3 regions of the Mesorhizobium sp. M0522 genome follow, and region 1 is predicted to be linked to each of the others. Evidence: predicted binding sites of a transcription regulator. Region 1 holds the regulator's gene; each other region holds the start of a gene.
The links. Region 1 encodes PhoB, which activates phosphate uptake and scavenging genes when phosphate is short. Its sites were predicted from a motif close to TGTCATNNANCTGTCAT; they were not measured.
Positions count from the first base shown of each region.

Region 2: the regulator PhoB is predicted to act here: its motif matches at 2,062-2,078, upstream of NKI58_RS07065 (ceramide glucosyltransferase).
Region 3: the regulator PhoB is predicted to act here: its motif matches at 1,279-1,295, upstream of NKI58_RS31600 (RNA degradosome polyphosphate kinase).

Region 1 is NZ_JAMYQW010000001.1:295,082-298,792, reverse strand. Features, by position in the region: gene pstA (phosphate ABC transporter permease PstA) at 1-671, shown strand, start outside; gene pstB (phosphate ABC transporter ATP-binding protein PstB) at 668-1,471, shown strand; gene phoU (phosphate signaling complex protein PhoU) at 1,504-2,211, shown strand; gene phoB (phosphate regulon transcriptional regulator PhoB) at 2,228-2,917, shown strand; gene NKI58_RS01475 (ROK family protein) at 2,927-3,711, opposite strand, start outside.
Region 2 is NZ_JAMYQW010000004.1:82,027-85,737, reverse strand. Features, by position in the region: gene NKI58_RS07070 (O-succinylhomoserine sulfhydrylase) at 1-766, shown strand, start outside; gene NKI58_RS07065 (ceramide glucosyltransferase) at 803-1,957, opposite strand; gene apaG (Co2+/Mg2+ efflux facilitator ApaG/CorD) at 2,184-2,576, shown strand; gene NKI58_RS07055 (Hsp33 family molecular chaperone) at 2,583-3,593, opposite strand.
Region 3 is NZ_JAMYQW010000049.1:18,654-22,364, forward strand. Features, by position in the region: gene NKI58_RS31590 (FAD-dependent monooxygenase) at 1-953, opposite strand, end outside; gene NKI58_RS31595 (zinc-finger domain-containing protein) at 973-1,218, opposite strand; gene NKI58_RS31600 (RNA degradosome polyphosphate kinase) at 1,369-3,570, shown strand; gene ppx (exopolyphosphatase) at 3,570-3,711, shown strand, end outside.

The sequences.
Region 1 (3,711 bases):
GCGAGGCCGGCGGCCTGCTCAATGCCATCGCGGGCAGCCTGCTGATGACGATCATCGCCGTTGTCGTCGGCACGCCGATCGGCGTGCTGGCGGGAACCTACATGGCCGAGTATGGACGCTTTTCGCGCATCACCACCGTCGTCCGCTTCATCAACGACATCCTGTTGTCGGCGCCGTCGATCATCATCGGCTTGTTTGTCTATGAGCTGATGGTGCGGCCAATGGGACATTTCTCGGCCATTGCCGGCGCCGTTGCGCTTGCCATCCTGGTCATTCCGGTGGTCGTGCGCACCACTGAAGACATGCTCAACCTGGTGCCGAACGCGTTGCGTGAAGCCGGTGCCGCGATCGGCGCGCCACGCTGGGTGGTGATCCGTTCGGTCGCCTACCGCGCCGCATTGTCCGGCATCGTCACCGGCATATTGCTGGCGATAGCACGCATTTCCGGCGAGACGGCGCCGCTGCTCTTCACCGCGCTCAACAACCAGTTCTGGAGCAGCAATATCAACGCGCCGATGGCCAGCCTGCCGGTGACCATCTTCCAGTTCGCTCTCAGCCCTTACGAGGAATGGCAGCAACTGGCGTGGACCGGCGCACTCATAATCACCCTGACGGTTCTGGGCTTGAGCATCCTCGCCCGCAGCCTTACCGGACGCAGAGAGGACAGATGACACAGATGTTGTCCCCAGACATGACGATGGCCGAAACGGTCGCCGAGAAGACGAAGATCGAGGTCAAGAATCTCAACTTCTACTACGGCCAGAGCAAGGCGCTGAAGGACATCAGCCTGTCGCTGCCTGAGCGCAGTGTCACGGCCTTCATCGGCCCTTCGGGCTGCGGGAAATCGACGCTGCTGCGTGTGTTCAACCGCATCTATGAGCTCTACCCAAAACAGACGGCCGAGGGCCAGGTGCTGCTCGACGGCAAGAACATTCTCGACCGGTCGCAGGATCTCAACCTCCTCAGGACCAAGATCGGCATGGTGTTCCAGAAGCCGACGCCGTTCCCGATGTCGATCTACGAGAACATCGCCTTCGGCGTCAGGCTCTACGAGAACCTCGGCAAGTCCGAGATGGACGGCCGCGTCGAACAGGCGTTGAAGCGCGCCGCGCTGTGGAGCGAGGTCAAGGACAAGCTCAACGCCAGCGGCTTGAGCCTGTCCGGCGGCCAGCAGCAGCGGCTCTGTATCGCCCGCACCGTGGCCGTGAAGCCGGAAGTCATTCTGCTCGACGAACCGGCTTCGGCCCTCGACCCGCTGTCGACTGCCAAGATCGAGGAACTGATCGACGAATTGCAAGCCGACTACACGATCGTCATCGTCACCCACAACATGCAGCAGGCGGCGCGCGTGTCGCGCCAGACCGCCTTCATGTATCTGGGTGAACTGGTCGAGTTCGACCGGACCGAGAAGATCTTCACGTCGCCCCGCGAGAAGCGCACGCAGGACTACATCACTGGCCGCTTCGGCTGAGCCGTTCCGATCATGCATATGAGGACAGGACCATGGGCGAACACACAGTCGCTTCTTTCGACGAGGATCTCGAGCAGATCAGCAAGCTGATCCGCGACATGGCCGACCTCGCCGGTTCGATGGTCGGCGGGGCGACCAAGGCCCTGTTGAATTCCGACAACGTGCTGGCGCAACGCGTCGTTTCCGACGACGCCATCATGGATGCGCGTCAACGCGAACTGGACGACCGCGCCATCACCCTGATCGCCAAACGCCAGCCGATGGCCCACGATCTTCGCCATGTGGTCGGAGCGATCCGCATGGCGGGCGACCTCGAACGCATCGGCGACCTTGCCAAGAATATCGCCAAGCGCGTGAGTGCGGTCGGCCTCAGCGCCACGCCGCGGGACCTGTCGCATTCCATCGACGCGATGGCGCAGCTGGTTCTCATCCAGGTGCAGGGTGTCATCGAGGAATATGCTGCAGGCGATGCGGCCGCGTTGGCCAAGCTGCGTGCCGCCGACGAGCGCATCGACGTCAAATACACGTCCGTGTTCCGCGAGCTCTTGACCTACATGATGGAAGATCCGCGCAACATCACCGCTTGCACGCACCTGCTGTTCTGCGCCAAGAATCTGGAGCGGATCGGCGACCATGTCACCAACATCGCCGAAAATGCGTATTATGTGCTGACCGGCGAGCAATTGCCGGTCAATCGTCCGAAGCAGGACGAAACGACAATGTCCGCACCGGTGACATGATGGGGGTGCCCAGCCGATGATCGCACCACGCATAATGGTGGTGGAGGACGAGGAGCCGTTGGGTGTGCTGCTCCGCTACAATCTCGAATCCGAAGGCTACCAGGTCGAGGTGGTGACACGCGGCGACGAAGCCGAGATCCGTTTGCAGGAGAATGTGCCCGACCTTTTGGTGCTCGACTGGATGATACCAGCGGTTTCCGGCATCGAGCTCTGTCGTCGGTTGCGGGTGCGCCCCGAAACCGAGCGGCTGCCGATCATCATGCTGACCGCGCGCGGCGAGGAGAGCGACCGGGTGCGCGGGCTTTCGACCGGCGCCGACGACTATCTGGTCAAACCGTTTTCGACACCGGAATTCATGGCCAGGGTCAAGGCGCTGCTGCGGCGCGCCAAGCCGGAAGTGCTGTCCAGCGTGCTGAAGGTCGGCGACATCGTGCTCGATCGCGAATCGCACAGGGTCTATCGCAAGAAGAGCGAAATCAGGCTCGGGCCGACCGAATTCCGGCTGCTCGAGTTCATGATGCGGCATCCGGGCCGTGTCTTCTCGCGCAGCCAGTTACTCGATAATGTCTGGGGCGAGACAATCTACATCGACGAACGCACCGTCGACGTGCATGTCGGGCGGCTGCGCAAAGCCGTCAACAACGGCCGGATGCCGGATGTCATCCGCACCATCCGCGGTGCCGGCTATGCGATCAGGGAAGATTGACCCGCCTGGTCAGGCTACGTTCTTTCTGACGCTGGGCCTCATTTGCGCGCCCGGCGCGAAAATCTCCTGGTCGACGAAGCTTAGCGCCCGCATCGCGCAGCCTTCGCGGATCAGCGGCAATTCGTTCGGCTCTGTATCGAAGGAGATCGAGCCCGAATGCTGGCCGCCGGCGGTCTGGGCGATTGCCTTCCGCAAGGCCGGCTCGATCAGATCGAAGGCGGCGGCACTGGCGCCGACCATCGCGACCGGTGCCGGATCGATCAGCGCGAACAGCGAGCCGAGACCGAAACCCAGCGCTTCGCCGGCCTTGCGGTAGGCCTCGCGTTCCGGCCCATCTTTCTCGCGCGCCCGGGCCGCCAGTGCTCGCATGTCGGCGTCGCTGACGTCGGCGATCGGTTCGCTTTCTTCGCTCATCTGCCTGGCGTTGCGCCAGATGGCGTAGTTGCCGGCATAGGCCTCGATGCAGCCGCGCCGCCCGCAACGGCAGAGCGCGCCGCCCGGACGATGGATCATGTGGCCAAATTCGCCACCCGAGGAATGCGTCCCGGTGAACAGTTCGCCCTTCAGCACCAGCCCCATGCCGATGCCATGCGAAAGCAGGATGGCGATGAAGTCGTCGCGATAGCGATCCGGATTGCGCCAGCGCAAAGCCACCGCCATCATGTTGCAGTCGTTCTCCACCGTTGCCGGGATGCCGAATTCGTCCTCCAGCATGTCGGCAAAGGCGATGTCGGTCTGCGGCGTGATCGGCGACCACAGCATGGCGCGTGCAGGGGAGTCGGTAATGCCCTGAA
Region 2 (3,711 bases), on a different contig from region 1:
GGAAAAGGCGGTCAAGCCCAACACCAAACTGTTTTTCCTGGAAAGCCCTACCAATCCAACGCTGGAGGTAGTCGACATTGCCGCCGTCGCGGCACTTGCCAATTCGATCGGCGCCAGGCTGATCGTCGACAATGTCTTCGCTACGCCCTTGCAGCAGAAACCCCTGCAGCTCGGCGCCCACATCGTCGTCTATTCGGCCACGAAGCATATTGACGGCCAGGGGCGCTGTCTTGGCGGCATCGTTCTGTCGGACAAGAAATGGATCGACGAGAACCTGCATGACTATTTCCGCCACACCGGCCCAAGCCTCTCGCCCTTCAATGCCTGGACCCTGCTGAAAGGCCTGGAGACGCTGCCGCTACGCGTACGCCAGCAGACGGAAAGTGCCGGCCGCATCGCGGATTTCCTGGCCGAGCGACCGCAAATCGCCCGCGTCATCTATCCCGGCCGCGCCGACCACCCGCAAGCGGCCGTGGTCCAGAAGCAGATGTCGGGCGGCTCGACGCTGATTTGCCTCGATGTGAAGGGCGGCAAGCAGGCGGCCTTTGCCTTCCAGAACGCACTCGACGTCGTGCTGATTTCCAACAATCTCGGCGACGCCAAGAGCCTGATCACCCATCCGGCGACGACGACGCACAAGAACTTGACCGATGAGGCCCGCGCCGAACTCGGCATCGGACCGGGAACGCTCAGGCTGTCAGTTGGCCTTGAGGACGCCGACGACCTGCTCGAAGACATCGAGCAGGCACTGAGAGTTGCCGGATAGGGGCTGGCCGAATAGAGGCGAGCGGGGACGTGCCGATCAGGCGCCGGACGGGGTCTCTTCCAGCTCCGCGACGGCCTTGGTCTGGATAGTCATCACATTGCCGCGCCAGTCGACGGCGCCGCTCAGCCATCCGCGCGCCCAAATGGCGGGAAGCATCAGGTCTCGCGCCATCATCGCCAGGATGGTGCGCGGCGACAGGTGCCATCCCTTGGCCGAGGCCAAGGCGCATTCCGGCAGGTAGGCCGCGACCAGCACGGCGATGGCGGTTGCCGGCAGGCTGACGCCGGCGTCAGCCGCGGCGATCAGTGCAAGCACTAGCGGCGGTGCCGCGCCGATCAGGATTTCGGGGGCAAAGAACAGTGCAAAGGTGACGCGGCGCAGCCGCGCCCAGCGCGTCTGCCGCGACCAGATCTCGCCAAGCGTGCGCCGGCCGAGCGGCTGTTCGAAGGGAGAGGCGACAAGATTGACCCGCAGTCCGAGCCCGTTGACCAGCTTGGTCGCGGCGGCGTCTTCGGCGATCTCGGCGGCAAGCGCGCGGATGCCGCCATTGGCATCGAGCATCGGCTTGTTCCACAACATGCTCTTGCCCTGGGCGAAGCCGAGGCCGAGCGCCTCTCCGGCGTACTGCCAGCGTGCCTGCAGCGTGTTGAGAAAGGCGCATTCGACCTCCCCCCAGAAGCCGTCCGGCCGCGAGCCGATCGGCGTCGAGCAGACGAGGCCGGTGTCGTGCCGCCACGCCGCCATCAGGTGCTGGACGTAGTCGCTCGGCATAAGCACGTTGGAATCGGCAAGGATGACCCAGCTATAATGCGCCGCTTCCCAACCCTTCACGCAATTGTTGAGTTTTGGATTGCCGCTGATGCGGTCGTCACCGACTAGAAGACGGGCGCGAATAGCTGGAAAGCGCGCCATTGCGGCGGTGATCGGCTTGACCACCGGGTCGTCGGCATGGGCAACGCAGAAGATGAGTTCGTAGCGCGGCCAGTCGAGTGAGAAGGCGCGCTCCAGCGTCTCTTCGGCAAACGGCTCGACGCCGCGCGCCGGGATGACGATCGATACCGGAGGCGCGTTGGCCGCGGGCGGTGCGATCCTGCCTGGTCGCTTCAGCTTCAGCGAAGCTAACAGGATGCTGGCGAGATTTGAAAGAAGGAGGGCTATGGAAAGGAGGGCGGCTGCGAATGTCGGTTCCATCGAGATCTGGTCACTCCAGAAGTGCCGGCCGCATGACGGCCGTTTTCAACAATTCGACAGAACGCTGAGTCGCCCGGCACAAGCCTGCACACCATCATTGTCATGTGTCACTTAAATGACATTGTTTTTCGGCACCTGCGCTCGAGTCGGGCAAGGAGATGACGCGCATCGTTGATCAAACTGCGCTGAGCGTCGAAGTTCCATCTACATTGCTTTGGAGCAGTTTATGTACAGCGCCGTCACCCGCAACATCGAAGTGCAGGTCAGGCCGTTCTATCTGGAGGATCACTCCGACCCGCCGCAAAACCGCTATGTCTGGGGATATCAGGTGACCATCGACAATCAGTCGGATGAGTTCGTGCAGCTTCTGTCGCGCTACTGGCACATTACCGACGGCACCGGCAAGGTCGAGGAAGTGCGCGGCCCCGGGGTCGTCGGCGAGCAACCCGGACTCAACCCCGGCGACAGCTATCAGTATACGTCTGGATGCCCGCTCTCGACGCCGTCCGGCATCATGGTCGGGCACTACACCATGCGCAACAAGCGGGGCGAGACGTTCGACGTCGCCATCCCCGCCTTCTCGCTCGACTTGCCGGGAATGCGGCGCACCGTCAATTGACGGCCGTCATCCGGCCGCTGCAAACTCCGCCGGGTCGAAGTCATATTGCTTCGAGCAGAATTCGCAGGCGACGTGAATGCTGCCATCCTCGGTGCTGTCCCTGATCTCCTCGGCGGAAAAGCCTTCGAGGATGCCGTGGATCTTCTCCCTCGAGCATGAGCACTGGTCGGCGACCGGCACCCCGCCGAACACGCGGACGCCATGCTCGTGGAAAAGCCGGTAAAGCAGCCGTTCGGCGCCGATCGTCGGATCGATCAGCTCGGTCGGTTCAATAGTACCAAGCAGCGCCAGCAGCTCCTGCCAGGAATTGTCGGTCGGGTCGTGGATTTCCTCACGCGGATCGCCGTCGCCACCGGGAAGGTCGGGTACGCGCATGCGCTCCGCCGACTGCGGCAGGAATTGTGCCAGCAGGCCACCGGCCCGCCATTGCTCGCGGGCACCGCCGACGCCGGGCGTCAGAAGCTTGGCAACCGAAAGCCGGAGGTCGGTCGGAATCTGCTCCGACTGGCGGAAATAAGTGCGTGCGGCATCTTCCAGTGTGACGCCGTCGAGCTGGACGATGCCCTGGTAGCGTTGTGTGTGAGCGCCCTGGTCGATGGTCAGCGCCAGGACGCCGCTGCCGAGCAGCGTCTTCGGTGACGTCTCGCCGGCAGAAGTCAAAGCCTGCAGCCGGTCGGCATCGAAGCGGGCATAAGCGCGCAGCGCGTGCGGCGTGGAGAAATCCGCGACCAGCATGTCGACCGGCCCGTCGGTGCGGGTCTGCAGAATGAACTTGCCCTCGAACTTCAGCGAAGTTCCGAGCAATACCGTCAACACACAGGCTTCAGCCAGGAGCCGGGCGACCGGCTCGGGATAGTCGTGGCGGCTGAGAATAGCATCGAGCATCGGCCCGAGCTGGACGGTGCGACCGCGCACGTCGAGCGGGCCGACCTCGAACGGCACGACATGGTCGTCGCCGGCGTAGCCGAATTCGCCGAGCTTGGGTTTATGTTCAGCCAATTGATGAGTTTCCAACATGACAAAGCTCCGGGGCGCGGCGATGCCGCCCTCCGGGGCGCATGCGACGAGACGCGCTCGATTTGCGTGATGCGCCTGAGATAGGCACCACCAACTCCCGGATCAAGGCGGCCCAGAT
Region 3 (3,711 bases), on a different contig from region 1:
TGTGCGGCAAACGGCGTCATCGCATGCGCCGCATCGCCGATCAGCGCGATGCCTTCCGGCGTCGTCCACCGCCGCTGCTCGACGGTGTGGATCGGCCATGCCGTCCATGGCGCGGCCTCGCTCGCCAGACGGACCAGCGCCGGCGCGGTACCGCGCATGGCGCTGGCGAGGATGGCGGGGTCGGCATGCCCCGACCAGCCCTCGGCGATGCGCTCGCCCTTTGTGAAGGCAGCGAGGTTGAAGGCAGTGCCACGGCTGACCGGATAGGCGACCATATGGAAGCCGGAATAGAGGAATGCAGTAACACATTCGGGCGCACCGATCGCCGCAAAGGTTTGTCCAGCGGGGCTGTCGGCGGCCACCGTGGCGCGCCAGGCAAGCTCGCCCGAAAACCGGCTTCTCCGGAAATCGGCTGCGTTGCGGGCAAGCGTTTCTCGCACCGACGACCAGACGCCATCGGCGCCGATCAAAAGACAGCCAGCCTCGACCGTGTCGCCATCAGCCGATGCAGTGACGGTAACACCTTTCGATCCGGCTGCGATGTCGGTCACCCGCGCGCCGGCGATCAGATCGATACCGGGCTGCTCCGAAACTCGCTGCATCAGCGCTGACTGCAGATCCGCGCGGTGGGCAACGAGATAGGGCGCTTCCCAGCGCGTTTCGGCCGCCTGGCCAAGCGGTACGCGCGCCAGCTTGCGCAGCGTGGCGGCATCCTTGAGCACGACCGCCTCCGGCTGCACCGCCGTCGCCAGCAGCCGATCGAGTACGCCGAGCTGCCGTAGGATGCGCGTCGCGTTGGGCGAAAGCTGGATACCGGCGCCGGCAGCCTCGAGGTGCTGCGCCTGTTCGAACAGTTTTATCCGATAGCCGCGCTCGGCGAAGGCCAGTGCCGCGGTCAGCCCGGCGACGCCCGCCCCGGCGATGACCACCTGCCGGGACTGCGTTTCCTGCATCAGGCTTGTCGCGGAAGAATCAGGCGGCCTGGTCGAGATAGAGGCAGCCCGGCGGCTGCGTTTCCAACGCCTTCAGCTTCGGCGAATAGCGATAGAGCGTCGAACAATACGGGCAGACTTTTTCATTGTCGTCGCCCATGTCGAGAAATACATGGGGGTGGTCGAAAGGCGGATTGGCGCCGGTGCACATGAATTCCTTGACGCCGATGTCGATTGCCGGATAGCCCGCATCGTTCTGGAAATGGGGAATGGAACCGCCTGCCATCGTCGTCTCCTGATCTTGTCGATTGCATCTGGATCATAACCCGTCGCTTTGCAAGATCGATGAAATGAAACTGTCGCAAAAGCCTGTCAGAGGATAAGTTAAGCCGGTTTAAGGCTATGGTCGTCGAACGGTGTGGGAAGAGCGGAAACCATGAACGAACTGAAGCCGGTGCAGAACGAATTCATCACCGTCGAGGCGGCGAGCCGCGAAGGCGGCAATCCCGACCGCTTCGTCAACCGCGAGTTTTCCTGGCTGCAATTCAACCGGCGCGTGCTCGAAGAGTCGCTGAACGCGAATCATCCGCTGCTCGAGCGTGTTCGTTTCCTGTCGATATCGGCCGCCAACCTCGACGAGTTCTTCATGGTCCGCGTCGCCGGTCTTGCCGGCCAGGTCCGCGAGGGCATCGTGCTGAAGAGCCCGGACGGACGCACGCCCGAGCAGCAGCTTGAACAATTGCTGCGCGAGGTCGAGCGCCTGCAGGAGGACCAGCAGAAAAGCCTTTCGGCGCTGATGCTGCTCCTCGACAAGGAAGGCATCGAGAGCATCACCCGCGAGGCGCTGAGCAAGGACGAGAAGATCTGGCTGGAGGACCATTTCCAGGAGCAGGTATTTCCGGTGCTGACGCCGCTGTCGATCGACCCGGCGCATCCGTTCCCGTTCATTCCCAATCTCGGTTTTTCGATGGCGCTGCAATTGCGCCACCGTAAGAACGGCGAGGAAATGAGCGCGCTTTTGCGCCTGCCGGTGGCGCTGAGGCGCTTCATCCGCTTGCCGGATCGCAAGCGCCATGTCCGCTTCATCCCGCTCGAGGAGGCGGTCGGCCTTTATATCGGCAAGCTGTTCCCAGGCTATGAGGTCAAGGGCTCCGGCACGTTCCGTATAATCCGCGACAGCGATATCGAGGTCGAGGAAGAGTCCGAGGATCTGGTGCGCCTGTTCGAGACGGCGCTGAAGCGGCGCCGCCGCGGTTCGGTTATCCGCATCGAATTCGACCGGCTGATGCCGCCCGAACTGCGCGACTTCGTCGCCGGCGAGCTCGGCGTCTCGGCAAGCCGGATCAGCGTGCTCACCGGTCCGCTGGCGCTCAGCCAGATCTCGGAGATCGTCGCCGTCGCCCGCGACGATCTGAAATTCACCCCCTACAATCCCCGCTTTCCCGAGCGCATCCGCGAGCATGGCGGCGATTGCTTTGCCGCCATCCGCGAGAAGGACATCATCGTCCACCACCCCTACGAATCCTTCGACGTGGTGGTGCAGTTCCTGCGCCAGGCGATGGCCGATCCGGAAGTGGTGGCGATCAAGCAGACGCTCTACCGCACCTCCAACGACAGCCCGATCGTGCGCGCTCTGGTCGACGCCGCCGAGGCCGGCAAGTCGGTGACCGCGCTGGTCGAACTCAAGGCGCGCTTCGACGAGGAGGCCAACATCCGCTGGGCCCGCGACCTCGAGCGCGCCGGCGTCCAGGTCGTCTTCGGCTTCCTCGAACTGAAGACCCATTCGAAAATGTCGCTGGTCGTGCGGCGCGAGGATGGCAGGCTGCGCAATTACGTGCATCTCGGCACCGGCAACTACCACCCGGTCACCGCGCGCATCTACACCGACCTGTCCTTCTTCACCACCGCCCCGACGATCGCGCGCGATGTCGCCCAGCTGTTCAACTTCATCACCGGCTATGCCGAGCCGGCCGAGCAGATGCGGCTGGCCATATCGCCGTTCACGCTGCGCGACCGCATCCTCAAGCACATTTCGGACGAGATCAGTCACGCGCTGGAGGGCAGGCCCGCCCGCATCTGGATGAAGATGAACGCCTTGGTCGACCCGATCATCATCGATGCCCTCTATGATGCCAGCCGCGCCGGCGTCGAGATCGATCTCGTCGTGCGCGGCATCTGCTGCCTGAGGCCGCAGGTGCCCGGCCTGTCGGAGAACATAAGGGTGAAATCGATCGTCGGCCGCTTCCTCGAACACAGCCGCATCTATTGCTTCGGCAACGGCCACGGCCTGCCCTCGGACGGGGCGATCGTCTACATCTCCTCGGCCGATTTGATGCCGCGCAATCTCGACCGCCGTGTCGAGACGATGGTGCCGATCACCAATCCAACTGTGCACGAACAGGTGCTCGGCCAGATCATGCTCGGCAACATCATGGACAACCAGCAAAGTTTCGACGTATTGGCTGACGGAACCTCCCGGCGCGTCGTGCTGGAAGAGGGCGAGGAACCGTTCAACGCGCAGGAATATTTCATGACCAATCCGAGCCTGTCCGGACGGGGCGATGCGTTGAAGTCGCATGCGCCCAAGCGCATCGCGCAGTTCAAGCGCCGCAAGAAACAGAACGCAGCGACGGGCTGATGATTTCAGCATCCCAGGGCCGGCTCCAGGACCGCCGACCGCTGTCCATCATCGATATCGGGTCGAACTCGATCCGTCTTGTCATCTATGAGGGGCTGGCGCGCTCGCCGACCTTGCTGTTCAACGAAAAGATGCTGGCCG